Linked DNA regions of Blastopirellula marina. The protein of the gene in region 1 interacts with the protein of each later gene in a pairwise test. Links are inferred from orthologs where the notes say so. Each region holds a gene or a part of one and is shown on either strand. Other genes may lie near its edges.

What was found.
Region 2: the proteins of rlmKL (region 1) and typA interact in binary tests that used the Escherichia coli proteins (3 or more experiments, as listed by UniProt). The link is inferred for Blastopirellula marina from one-to-one orthologs.

Annotation. Positions count from the first base shown.
Region 1 is NZ_PUIA01000064.1:27,264-30,493, reverse strand. What follows is about bases 295-3,200. They hold rlmKL (bifunctional 23S rRNA (guanine(2069)-N(7))-methyltransferase RlmK/23S rRNA (guanine(2445)-N(2))-methyltransferase RlmL), read left to right. Parts: upstream 295-614; coding sequence 615-2,786; downstream 2,787-3,200. Other genes in these bases: hisD (histidinol dehydrogenase), read left to right, coding at 2,944-3,200; C5Y96_RS19640 (DUF1559 domain-containing protein), read right to left, coding at 295-409. Outside these bases: more of C5Y96_RS19640, read right to left, coding at 1-294; more of hisD, read left to right, coding at 3,201-3,230. UniProt on the Escherichia coli protein: Specifically methylates the guanine in position 2445 (m2G2445) and the guanine in position 2069 (m7G2069) of 23S rRNA. Methylation occurs before assembly of 23S rRNA into 50S subunits.
Region 2 is NZ_PUIA01000069.1:195,885-199,093, forward strand. What follows is about bases 183-3,067. They hold typA (translational GTPase TypA), read right to left. Parts: upstream 2,587-3,067; coding sequence 778-2,586; downstream 183-777. Other genes in these bases: C5Y96_RS21350 (hypothetical protein), read left to right, coding at 183-733; C5Y96_RS21360 (putative zinc-binding metallopeptidase), read left to right, coding at 2,946-3,067. Outside these bases: more of C5Y96_RS21350, read left to right, coding at 1-182; more of C5Y96_RS21360, read left to right, coding at 3,068-3,209. UniProt on the Escherichia coli protein: A 50S ribosomal subunit assembly protein with GTPase and nucleotide-independent chaperone activity, required for 50S subunit assembly at low temperatures, may also play a role in translation.

The DNA.
Region 1 (3,230 bases):
CGTCTTCGGCCATGCCGTCTACAAACGTCTCGATTCCTGAAAAGAACGTTTCTTCGTTCAATGTTTCCGACGTTTTGATAATCGAAAACATATCAGGCTGCGGAAAGTCGGGCGAAGGAGGAGTGATCGCAAAGGTGATCGAGGTGATCTTCATGGGATCGAAGCCGAGATACTTTTTGCCGAAAGCTTCGACAACTTCGACCGGATAGGCCTGCATCATGGGGTTCGTCAGAAATCGATCGGCCTGCACAAAACCAACACCGACGGCGTTCTCAGGCACATAATTCAAGCCTGGCAGCGTGCCTTCAGCAGTCGGGGCCGCAGCCTCCTGGGCCATCAATAGCTGCGGCGGAAACGCCATCGTGGCCGTCAAAAATCCGATTAATAGGGCACTCAATAGATGTCTCATGGATTGCTCGCCTCCGCGTTTGCCATGCTGCTGGTAGAAAAGGACTCACTTCACAAGAACGTGGTTATAAACCGATCTGGCAGGAGCTTACAGCAGTTTTTGATGAAGTTTTTACACCCCACGCTCAGCCGAAGCACACTATGCCTTCTGTCGACTGGCACGTACTATGAAGAATTCCCCCAACCTTGCCAGGTAACTTAAGCGCGTGAATCTATCCAGTCCCCTCCAACTTCTGGCCACTACGGCATTCGGCATCGAGGCCGTTACGGCCCGCGAATTGCAAACGCTGGGCTTCGAAACCGAGATCCTCGGTTCCGGTCGTGTGCGGTTCGCCGGCAACTACACCGACGCTATGAAGGCCAACTTGCACCTGCGCACGGCCGATCGCGTACTGGTGGAAGTTGCCCAGATTCCGGCCGGTGATTTCGACGCATTGTTCGATGGTGTGAAAGCGTTGCCTTGGGAGGACTTCATCGACGCTGAAGGGGCCTTTCCGGTCAAAGGCCGCAGCTACCAATCGCAGCTGACGAGCGTTCCCGCCGTTCAGCGAGCGACCAAAAGAGCCATCGTCGAGCGGCTTCAATCGGCTTACGGAGAGAACCTACCGGAATCGGGCGCAACCTACACCGTCGAAGTCGCCATCGCCAAGGATGTCGCTACGCTCACGATCGACACCTCGGGGGCTGGCCTTGCACGACGTGGATACCTCGATCCCGAGCGGCACTCTCCGATGAAGCCGACGCTCGCCGCGGCGCTCGTTCAGTTGAGTCACTGGAACCGTGATCGTCCGCTGGTCGATCCCTTTTGTGGAAGTGGCGTCCTGCTGATCGAAGCGGCGATGATCGGCCGGAACATGGTGCCAGGACTCTTGCGTGACTTCGCGCTGATTGACTGGCCGGCCGTCGATCAGGAAGCGTGGCTCGACCTGGTGGAAGAGGCCCGTGCCCAAGTGCTCGAGACGCTGCCCGAATCGATCATTGGCTACGACGAAGACGCCTCGGCACTGCGTCTGGCCCGGCAACAAGCAATTGCCGCTGGGGTCGACAGTAACATTCACTTCCAACGGCAATCGTTTGGTGAACTTACCAGCAAGCGCAAGTACGGCTGCCTGATCACCAGCCCACCGTACGACGACCACTCGCGTGCTCGGCGTGCCCAGTGGGACTTCTATCGCGGCTTCCCCGACGTCTTGCGTCAGCTACCCACCTGGTCGCACTTCATCCTGACGGCCTTCCCCGAGTTCGAGCGGGCTATGGGGCAGGAAGCGAACCGTCGCCGCAAGATGTACAACGGCCGCAGCGAATGCCATTACTATCAGTATCATGGTCCTCCACCGCCAAAAGCAGGCGACGAGTCGTCTGCCGAGCCAAACGAAGAAAAACCGAAACGCACCTTCACGCCAGCATTTGGCGGGCTCGATGACAAGGCGAAAGAGCAGGCCCAGTTGCTGAAAAACCGGCTCGCCAAGCGGGCACGCCATTTCCGCCGCTGGCCTAAACGCGGCATCCACTGTTATCGCTTGTACGAACGCGACATTCCCGAGATTCCGCTGGTGATCGATATCTATCACGATTACCTGCACATCACCGACTACGACCGACCGCACGATCGCACGCCAGCGCAGTACGCCGACTGGCTCGATCATTTAACCGAAGCGGCTCGCGAGGTGCTGGAGATTCCCGAGGGGCATGTCTTCGTCAAACATCGTACGCGGCAGTCTGGCAGCACGCAGCACGAGAAGGTTTCCGAAGAGTCGAAGATTATCGTCGTGGAAGAAGGAGGCCTGAAGTTCGAGGTCAACCTATCCGACTACGTCGACACCGGGCTGTTCCTCGATCACCGCAACCTGCGCAGCCAGTTTCGCGACGAATCCGCCGGCAAACGCGTACTGAACTTGTTCTGCTACACCGGTGCGTTCAGTGTGTACGCCGCCGCAGGCGGAGCGACTTCGACCACCAGCGTCGATCTGAATGCCAATTACTTGGACTGGGCTGGCAGAAACTTCCAGCTCAACGGCCTATCGATCGCTAAGCATCACTTCATCCGTAGCGACGTAATGGAGTACCTGCGTAATCAAAAGCCGGAACCGAAGTTCGACCTGGCGATTGTCGACGTGCCGACATTCTCGAACAGCAAACGCACCGACGACGTATGGGACGTCCAAGAGGACCACGTCGAACTGATCGGCCTGACGCTGAACCTGCTGAGCGAAGGAGGCGTCCTCTATTTCTCTAACAACTTCCGCCGCTTCAAACTGGATGAAGCAGCACTCGAGAACGTGCAAATCCGAGAGATCTCGAAACACACCGTGCCGGAAGACTTTCGCAATCAGCGCATCCACCGCTGCTGGAAAATGGTGCGAAAGACCGGAGAGTAACCAGGGGACGTCCAACCTTGCCAGCGATGGATCGTCCCCTCCCCCAGAATCGGGAATCAACCGACTTTCGCCCCTTTCCACTAAGTCTCCTGTGCAGCAAAATAGTATGCTTGCCCAGTACTGAGATCGTTTGCTATCAAACCCCCAGAAAGCTGAAATGGATCTGAAGTCGAAAATCGCCCGGATCGATACCCGGCACGACGACGTCGAATCGCAATTACAACAGGTACGCGATAAGCTCAGCCCTAAGGGGGATGTCGTCAGCGAAGCTGGTCGCAAGCGGACGATAGAGGTCTTTGGCGAACCGTTAAGCCCGCTGCAAGTGGTGCAGCGAATCTGCTCCGACGTCGAACGTCGCGGGCTGGCTGCCGTTCTGGAATACGGCAAGAGCCTGGACGGCAAACAGCTTTACGCTTCGACCATTCGCGTTTCGGACGAAGAGCT
Region 2 (3,209 bases), on another replicon or contig:
AGCACATCAACAACATATTGCTCAGCTGATCTACCAGCGTTACATCAAGTCCCCCGTCACAACCTTTTACAACAGTTCCCACAATGCAAGATTCCGCAAGCGGGTTCGAAAGTGTTCCGTTGTCCCCAATCTTTCCGAACCGTTTGTTTACTTTCCGCTTCACCTTCAACCCGAGCTGACCACCGACGCAATTGGCGGCAAGTACGCCGACCAGGCGCTCGCCATTGAAGAACTTCACGCCATGCTTCCCCAGGGCTGGAAAATCTACGTCAAAGAGAACCCCAAGCAGCGGGCATTTGCACGTGGCCCCTTCTTTTTTGATCGAATTCGACGCATCCCGGGTGCTCAGATCGTGCCGCTAGAGACAGACACGTACGAGCTCATCAAGCATTCTCAGTTCGTGAGTTCCATCACCGGCACCGCCGGCTGGGAAGCAATCACCGGAGGAAAGCCCGTTCTCGTTTTCGGCAAGGCCTGGTACCGAAAACTACCAGGTGTCTTCGAATTTCCCACCAGCATGTCTGCCGAGCAAATCGCCGCGACAGAAATCGACCATTCGCATTTAGAGGAATCGGTTGCCGACATGCTGAGTCGTTCTTGTATCGGAGTTACCGATCCACACTACTCTCTAATCGTCGACAATTACGACGAGGATACCAACGCCTCGTTAGTCGCATCAACGCTGGGGGATCGAATTGCCATGCAGTTTGCATCCCCCGTGGTTTCATGCTAGAAGTCGGCTGACGGAGCCATTCACGACATCTATCCGAGCCGAAATTACTTGCGGCTCTGTCGGCGGCGATCTGTTTCTTTCAGCAGGATCTTACGCAGACGGATGTGGTTTGGTGTGACTTCGACCAGTTCGTCGTCCTCGATGTATTCCAGGGCGACTTCCAGGCTCATGTCTCTCGGTGGACGAAGTACGATGTTTTCGTCCGAGCCAGAGGCCCGCATGTTGGTCAGCTTCTTTTCCTTGGTGGGGTTCACGGTCAGGTCGTCGCTGCGCGAGTTCTCGCCGACGATCATCCCTTCGTACACTTCGTCGCCGTGACGCACGAACATGTCCGAGCGTTCCTGCAGCGCGAACAAGGCGAAACCGACAGCCTTGCCGGAAACCATGCTGATCATCGCGCCGTTGGCTCGGCGAGGCACTTCGCCTGACACCGGCTGGTACGATTCGAAGCGGTGATTGACAATCGCTTCGCCTTGCGTGGCATTGAGCAACTTAGTACGCAGACCGATCAAACCACGCGACGGAATCGTGAAGATCACCTGGCTGTAGTCACCGCGGGGCTGCATTTCGACCAGTTCGCCGCGACGTTCGCCAACCAGTTCCATGACCGGGCCCATCTTTTCCGATGGCACTTCGATCACCAGTTGTTCGTAGGGCTCTTCCTTCACGCCGTTGTTATCACGCATGATCACCTGCGGCTTGCCGACCGCCAGTTCGTACCCTTCGCGGCGCATCGTTTCGATCAGCACGGCCAGGTGCAACACACCACGACCGCTGACCAGAAAGCTATCGCCAGATTCGCCTGGACGAACACGCAAAGCGACGTTGCGTTCGAGTTCTTTTTCCAGACGATCTCGCAGGTTACGCGAGGTGACGTACTTGCCGTCTTTGCCCAGCAGCGGCGAGGTGTTGATGGTGAACATCATCTCGAGCGTCGGGGCATCGACCGCCACGCGCGGCAGCGGCGTGGGGTTTTCGATGGCACAGATCGTGTCGCCGATATCGATGTCTTCCAGACCGGTCACGGCGATAATATCACCGGCACCTGCTTCGTCGACTTCGATACGTCCGAGGTTTTCAAACGCATGCAAGGCGACGATGCGTCCGCGTTCGAAGGTGTCGTCGGCCTTCGAGATCATCACCGACTGCCCCTTCTTGATCTTGCCCGACTTGATGCGGCCGATCGCGATACGGCCGGTATACTCCGACCAGTCGAGCGTCGTGACGCGCATCTGTAGCGGACCGTCCGGGTTGACGTCGGGACCGGGAATGTGCTTCAGCACCAGGTCCAACAGCGGACGCATGTCCCCTTCGCGGACGTCAGGGTCTGGCGAAGCGAAGCCAGCCTTGGCACTGGCGAACAAGTACGGGAACTCGGCGATGTCGTCGGTGGCACCCAGCGAGAGGAACAGGTCCAACACTTCATCGACCACTTCGTGCGGACGGGCATCGGGCTTGTCGATCTTGTTGATCAGCACGATCGGCTTCAGGCCGCATTCCAGCGCTTTGGAAAGCACGAACCGCGTTTGCGGCATGGGACCTTCGGCGGCATCGACCAGAACCACCGCACCGTCGGCCATGCTCAGCACGCGTTCGACTTCACCACCGAAGTCGGCGTGCCCAGGCGTATCGACGATATTGATCTTCACCCCTTCGTAGGGCAGGGCAATGTTCTTTGCCAAGATCGTGATACCACGTTCCTTTTCCAGGTCGTTCGAGTCGAGAATTCGCTCGCTCGAAAGCTGGCTTGCCCGGAACTGACCGCTTTGGTGCAGCAGGCAGTCCACCAGGGTCGTTTTACCATGGTCAACGTGGGCAATAATGACAATATTTCGTAGGTCGTCGCGTCGCATACTGGTTCGTGCTTATAAGGCAGGCCTAAACTTCCCCGTCCAAGAACCGGAAATCCTATCAGATTCACCTAATTTTGGGGTAGGGGACCCGCCCTTACATTCGCAAATCCGCAGGAAAGGGGCTGGGAATTCTCAAATCGATAATCCCCTCAAGCCCCCATTTCCCCAGAATCGACCCCATCCGGGGAGGTCCGCGCGATCCACAGCAGGGCAGAAACGAGGGTCAGGCCGTCTACCACGTCCGCCGATTGCCCTAGGCGAAATCCCCTCGTCCCTCTCGATTCGGCCTGACAATTGCACTACGAGGTCGGTGTTGTCTCCACCCAATTGCTCAAACCACGATCCCGGGCCAGTCTCCGATGCAAACCTTTCGCTGCCAGTGCGGGCATAAGTTGTTCTTTGGAAGCTCCTTCTGTGTCTCTTGCCAAGAGACCGTCGGCATGTGCCCCACGTGCCGCCAGGTGACCGCTTTGAAATCGCTGGACAACGAGACCTGGCAGTGTATGAACCAGGCCTGTGGTCAGAAGCTGAAGCTCTGCCGGAATCGCGTCGAGTACAAGGCCTGCAACTGCACGATCGCCATCGAAGAGCCAGACCAGGCCTATTGCAACTACTGCCGGTTG